Regions from separate parts of the Kocuria sp. BT304 genome, predicted to be linked through region 1. Evidence: riboswitches for the same ligand, from Rfam matches in the RefSeq annotation. Region 1 holds a riboswitch; the other holds the start of a gene.
What was found. Region 1 has a riboswitch for S-adenosylmethionine ahead of DNL27_RS01800 (cobalamin-independent methionine synthase II family protein). Riboswitches for the same ligand answer to the same signal wherever they lie in the genome.
Positions count from the first base shown of each region.

Region 2: linked by a shared signal. The riboswitch ahead of DNL27_RS08675 (MetQ/NlpA family ABC transporter substrate-binding protein) and the one ahead of DNL27_RS01800 (cobalamin-independent methionine synthase II family protein) in region 1 are both predicted to bind S-adenosylmethionine.

Region 1 is NZ_CP030039.1:398,281-401,605, reverse strand. It holds gene DNL27_RS01810 (CoA transferase subunit A) at 1-209, opposite strand, end outside; gene DNL27_RS01805 (3-hydroxybutyrate dehydrogenase) at 316-1,068, opposite strand; SAM riboswitch class I at 1,196-1,282, shown strand; gene DNL27_RS01800 (cobalamin-independent methionine synthase II family protein) at 1,297-2,508, shown strand; gene DNL27_RS01795 (MFS transporter) at 2,767-3,325, shown strand, end outside.
Region 2 is NZ_CP030039.1:1,959,476-1,962,800, forward strand. It holds gene DNL27_RS08670 (methionine ABC transporter ATP-binding protein) at 1-422, opposite strand, end outside; gene DNL27_RS08675 (MetQ/NlpA family ABC transporter substrate-binding protein) at 419-1,303, opposite strand; SAM riboswitch class IV at 1,396-1,510, opposite strand; gene dxr (1-deoxy-D-xylulose-5-phosphate reductoisomerase) at 1,740-3,014, opposite strand; gene DNL27_RS08685 (GlsB/YeaQ/YmgE family stress response membrane protein) at 3,160-3,325, opposite strand, start outside.

The DNA.
Region 1 (3,325 bases):
TGACGGTTCTCGAGCAGCACGCCCAGGCCCTTGCCGTCCACGCCCATGTTGTTGGAGACCACCGTGAGGTCCGTGACCCCGCTGTCCCGCACCGCCTCGATGAGGTCCCGCGGGATCCCGGAGAGTCCGAAACCGCCCACCGCGAGCGTCATCCCGTCCCGCAGGGTCTCCGCCAGCAGCCCGGCGACGTCCTCTCTGACCTTGGACATGCCCACCCTTTCGCGTTGCCTGCACATGTGATCCGCATCTCAGCGTAGACGGTCCGCGTCCCGGCTGCCGAAAGCGTGGCACGGCAGGCGCGCGGGCGGCGTCGTCTCAGGAGGCGGTCCAGCCGCCGTCCATCGCGTAGGAGGAGCCCGTGACCATCCCGGCGGACGGGCCCGCGAGGAACGCGATCAGCTCCGCAACCTCCTCGGGCTCCACGAGGCGCTTGATGGCCGACTCGGTGAGCATGATCTTCTCGACCACCTGCTCCTCCGGGATGCCGTGCGTGGCCGCCTGGTCCTTGATCTGCTTGTCCACCAGCGGGGTGCGCACGTAGCTGGGGTTCACGCAGTTGCTCGTGACGCCGTGCGGCGCGCCCTCCAGGGCCACCGCCTTGGACAGCCCCTCCAGGCCGTGCTTGGCGGCCACGTACGCGGCCTTGTACGGCGAGGCCCGCAGCCCGTGCACCGAGGACACGTTGACGATCCGGCCCCAGCCCTGCTCGTACATGTGCGGCAGGGCCGCGCGGATCAGCAGGAACGGGGACTCCAGCATGAGCGTGAGGATCCGGTGCAGGTCCGCAGGATCGACGTCCTGGACGGGCGAGACCTTCTGGATGCCCGCGTTGTTGACCAGCACGTCCACGTCCAGGCGCAGCCGCGCCAGCGCGGCGGTGTCCGTGAGGTCCACAGCCCAGGCTTCACCGCCCACCTCGTCCGCGAGACGCGCGGCGGCGTCGTGGTCGATGTCCGCGACCACCACGTGCGCACCGCGCGCGGCGAGCGCCCGGACGGCCGCCGCACCGATGCCGCTGGCACCTCCGGTGACGAGTGCCTTCTTCTCCTGCAGGGACTGTTCGGTCATGCGCGGACTCCTCGGGGACGGCGGCCTGGTTCCCGGACGGTGGCCCGGGTCACTCCAGGGTACGCAGGCCCGTGATTCGCCCGGCCACCCGTGCGTGAGGTTGGATGGGCGGACACCCGGTGAGGGGTGCCCATCCAGAGCGGCTCAGAGATCTGGCTCGATCACGCCGCAGCAACCGGATCACACCCGGTGCTAATGCCAGAACCGATGGAAAGGATCAGCACAGCCATGCCCTTGAACACCGATCGCATCCAGACCACCCACGTGGGGTCCCTCCCCCGCACGCCGCAGTTGCTCGAGGCCAACAACCGCTTCCAGGCCGGGGAGATCGACCTGGCGCAGTTGGGTGAGGCGCTGGACACCGGGGTGATCGACGTCGTGCGCAAGCAGTGGGAGATCGGCCTGGACATCGTCAATGACGGCGAGTACGGCCACACCACGTCCGGCGCCGTGGATTACGGGGCCTGGTGGAACTACTCGTTCCACCGCCTGGGCGGGCTGACCCCCACGGACGAGGACCGCTGGCAGACGGCGGAGACGCTGCGCTCGTCGCCGGGCAACATCGTGCTCACGAGCTTCCCGGACCGCCGCGACCGCTCCAAGTTCCGGGAGGCCTACGAGGATCCCACGGCCGGGGTCCTGGCCCACCGCGCAAGCGTGTCCCAGCCGAAGATCACGGGCCCGCTGACCTACACGGGTCAGGAAGCCGTGGCCGGTGACATCCGCCGGATCAAGGAGGCCATGGCCGAGACCGGGGCCACGCAGGGGTTCGTGGCAGCGCTGTCCCCCGGCTCGTGCGCGCGCGTGAAGAACGAGTACTACGCGAGCGACGAGGAACTGGTCTACGCGTGCGCGGACGCGATGCGCGAGGAGTACAAGGCCATCACGGACGCCGGGTTGATCGTGCAGATCGACGACCCCTCGATCGCCGAGTCCTGGGACCAGATCAACCCCGAGCCCACAGTGGAGGACTACCTGGCCTTCACCCAGCTGCGCGTGGACGCCCTGAACTACGCGCTGCGCGACCTGCCCGAGGAGCAGATCCGCTTCCACCTGTGCTGGGGTTCGTGGCACGGCCCGCACACCACCGACCTCGAGTTCAAGTACCTCGTGGACCTCATGCTCACCATCCGCGCGCAGGGCTACAGCTTCGAGGCGTCCAGCCCGCGCCACGGCCACGAGTGGAAGGTGTGGACGGACCACCAGCTGCCCGAGGGCAAGGTGGTCTACCCCGGTTTCGTCTCCCACTCGACCAACGTGGTGGAGCACCCCGAGCTCGTGGCGGACCGGATCGAGCAGTACGCGTCCGTGGTGGGCAAGGAGAACGTGATCGCCTCCACGGACTGCGGTCTGGGCGGGCGGCTGCACCCGCAGATCGCGCTGGCCAAGCTCGAGTCCCTCGTGGAGGGTGCGCGGATCGCCTCGCAGCGCCTCTTCTGAGCCCCGCCCCCGGCTCCACCCCGGGCACGACGACGCCGCACGCGCACTCCGCGGGCCCGGCACCCACCGCGGGGGCCGGGCCCGCGGCATCGAGGGGCTTCCCCGTGACCCGCGTAACATATACGATTTGATACACGACGCGGGTGACGCGCTTCACATGCACCCCTACACTCACGTCAAGACCAATCGGTCGGTAAATGCGCCGGCCCCGCCACTGGCACCCCACGGACTCCGGTCCGACGATCCTGGAGACCCCACATGGCATCCACCACCGCAGCGCCCGCGCAGGGCCACACCATGTCACGAGAAGAGCGCAAGGTCCTTGCGGGCACCCTCGTGGGCACCACCATCGAGTGGTACGACTTCTTCATCTATGCCCAGGCCGCCGCGTTCATCCTGGCCGCGCACTTCTTCAACCCGCTCGGGGCGGAGAACGCGCAGCTCGCGCAGGTTGTCTCGTGGGCCTCCCTGGGCATCAGCTTCCTGTTCCGCCCACTGGGTGCGATCGTGGCGGGGCACATCGGCGACCGCTTCGGCCGCAAGGTCACGCTTGTGATGACCCTGTTCGGCATGGGCGCGGCCACCACGTTGATCGGCCTGCTGCCCACCTACGAGAAGATCGGCATTGCCGCTCCGATCCTGCTGGTGCTGCTGCGCATCCTGCAGGGCTTCTCCGCCGGCGGTGAGTGGGGCGGCGCGGCCCTGATGTCCGTGGAGCACGCCCCCGTGAACAAGCGCGGACTCTTCGGCGCGTACCCGCAGATCGGCGTGCCGATCGGCATGCTCATGGCCACCCTGTTCATGTTCGGCCTGAGCA
Region 2 (3,325 bases), 1.2 Mb from region 1:
ACGAACTCGAGCAGCTCGGCCACGCGGGCCTGCCGGTCCTCCGCCTTCCACCCAGCGCGCCTGAGCGGGTACTCGATGTTGCCCGCCACGGTGCGCGAGGTGAACAGGTTGAACTGCTGGAAGATCATGCCGATGTCCCGCCGGACGGGTGCCAGCTGGGTCTCGGAGCGGCCGTTCACGCGCTGCCCCGCCACTTCCAGGGACCCGGAGGTCACCGGTTCCAGGCCGTTGATGAGCCGCACAAGGGTGGACTTGCCGGCCCCGGAGTACCCGATCACCGCGAAGACCTCACCGCGGCGGATCTCCAGGTTCACGGAGTCCACCGCGGTCACCGTGCGGGCTCGCCGCCGGGACCCGGTGGTGAAGACCTTGCTGACGTCCTTGAATCTGACCAGTGCGTCCGCCGTGGAGGCTGGGCTCACTTGCTCTGCTCCTTGAGGTCGGTGGAGTAGCGGGCCAGCAGGTCCTTGAGCTCCTGCTGGTCCACCCGGGTGGGAACCGCGGTGCCCTTGGTCTCCTTCTTCTCGGCCTCCTGGACCTTGTCGTCGTAGTAGAAGCCCGCGACCTTCTTCAGCGTCTCGTTGTCCGCGTTCGCCTCGGTCGCGGCGAAGAGGTTGTCGTAGACCTTGGCGCTGTCCGCCGTGGGGTCGTCCTGGGCGAGGGCGTTCTTCGGGTCGAGGTTCGCGCGGTCCAGGAAGTCGTTGTTCACCACGGAGCCGGCCACGGAGTCCATGGACAGCACAGTCTGCTCGGCGGAGACCGGGCGGACCGTGACCTTGGACTTCTCCTTGTCGATGTCCTGCTCGGTGGGTGCGATCGTGTCCTTGGTGAAGGAGACCAGGCCCTGCTGCTGGAGCAGGTTCAGGGAGCGCGAGAGGTTGATCGAGTCGTTGGGGACGGCGATCTCGTCCCCCTGCTTGAGCTCGGACACGGACTTCGCGGTCTTGGAGTACAGCCCCAGCGGGAAGATGGACGTGGAGCCCACGGGCGTGATGGTGTCACCGGAGCTGTTGTTGTAGTCCGCGAGGTAGGCGATGTGCTGGAACCAGTTCATGTCGATGTCCCCGCTCTTCAGGGCGGGGTTCGGCTGGCTGTAGTCGCTGAAGTCCACGAACTCAACGGACACGTCGTTCTTCGCGGCCACCTCTTTGAACGCGTCCTGGACGGGCGTGGCACCCACGATGCCGATGGTGATCTTGCCGTCGGCGGTAGGGTCGGTGTTTTCGGAGCCGCCGCCGCACGCGGTGAGGGTCAGGCCCAGGGTGGTGGCCAGTACTACGGGGAGCAGTCGTTTGCTTCGCACGATCGTGCCTTTCCAGGGTCGGGGTCCGGTCGCGCGGAGCGAGCGGTCCCACCTGGATGAGGGCAAGGATCAGACACGTGCCATTTGAAGAGAAACCGCACTTGCCGTGATCGGTTCGAACCGCGGCCGGATGGTCATCTGGGGCACCCCGCTACGGGAGAGGGTTGCCGTCCGGCCAGCCAGAGCTACGCGCCGGAACTCGTCATCCGCCCACGAGCCTAGCACGCCGTGGGCCCCCTCCCCGACGCGGGCACCGTCCCGGCCCCATCGCACCACTCCCCTGGGCTCACCGCGGGTGGTGGAGCCGCGGTCTCCCACCGGCAGCCCGGACGACGCCGCCCCGACCGTCGCGCCGCCCCGCACCGCGCTCCCATCGTCCGGTGCCGCCACCTCGGCCCGGCCCGGCCTCGTGGCCTCGGGCAGGGCCCAGTCGGCACTATCCCCGGGCGATCCGCTCGTCGGCCCGGGCGCGGGCCCACCGCTCGGCCTCCAACACGTCCTCGAGGAAGGGCTCGCGCACACCGGTGTGCTCGTCCACCACGCTCGCCACGAGCTCCACGATCTGGAGGAAGCCGAGCGCGCCGCGGTGGAACGCGTGGACCGCCTGCTCGTTCGCGGCGTTGAAGACCGCGGGCCACGTGCCTCCGAGGGCCCCCGCGTGCTTCATGAGCTCGACCGCGGGGAACGCTTCGGCGTCGAGCGGCTCGAACGTCCACTCGGCGGCACGGGTCCAGTCGCACGCCGCGGCGGCCCCCGGGACGCGGTGCGGCCACGCGAGGCCCAGGGCGATGGGCAGCCGCATGTCCGGGGGCGAGGCCTGGGCCAGGGTGGAGCCGTCCACGAACTGGACCATCGAGTGCACCACCGACTGCGGGTGCACGGTCACGTCGATCCGGTCGAGGGGCACGTCGAACAGCAGGGACGCCTCGAGCACCTCGAGCGCCTTGTTGACCATGGTGGCGGAGTTGGTGGTGACCATGGCACCCATGTCCCACGTGGGGTGGCGCAGCGCCTGCTCCGGCGTCACGTGCGCAAGCTGCGCGCGGCTCATCCCCCGGAACGGGCCTCCCGAGGCCGTGAGCACGAGGCGCTCCACCTCCGCCGCCGTGCCCGAGCGCAGCGCCTGCGCGATCGCGGAGTGCTCGGAGTCCACGGGGATCAGAGCGTTCGTGAGGCCCGTGCCCGCAGCGGCCGCCGTGACGAGCGGACCGCCCGCGATCAGCGACTCCTTGTTGGCCAGCGCCACCCGGTGCCCCGCCCCCAGCGCGGCCAGGGTGGGCGCGAGCCCGATGCTGCCGGTGATGCCGTTGAGCACCAGGTCGGCGCCGTCCCACGCGGCGAGCTCCGTGGCGGCGCGCTCGCCGTGCAGCACCTCGGGCACCGGTGACGACGCCGCCCGCGCGGCGTCCGCGAGCAGCTCACCCAGCCGCGCGGCGTCGTCCGCGGTGCCGCTCGTGCCCACCGCGGCCACGCGGAAGCGCACGGCCTGCCGCGCGAGCAGCTCCAGGTTGCCCGCGCCCGCCGCCAGCGCGAGGACCTCGAACGGCGGGTGCTGGGCGTCCGACTCCGGCCGTGCGAGGTCCGCGGCCCGTTCCACGACGTCGAGCGCCTGCGTGCCGATGGACCCCGTGGAGCCCAGGATCACCAGCCGCCGGGGCGCGGCACTCGTGGCGCGGTCGAGATCGGGGGTCATGGTCCGTGGGGAAGTCATGGTTCCAGTATGGCGCGGCGCGCCCCGGAGCCCTCCCGAACCTGGCCCGAGGCCTCCCCTTGACGGGCGGCACCCGCTCGGACATGCGACAAGGGCGCCACCCGTAGGTGACGCCCTTGTGCAGTGGTCCTCAGGACCGCTGGGTTCAGCGGCGGCGGTTGACCACCAAGCCGTAGATCAGCAGCACGATGATCGCGCCGATCACGGACGTGATGATGGTGCCGATGCTGATCTTGTCGATACCGGCGTGCAGGCCCGGGATGAAGGAGCCCAGCCAGCCACCGAGGAACGCGCCCACGATGCCCAGGATG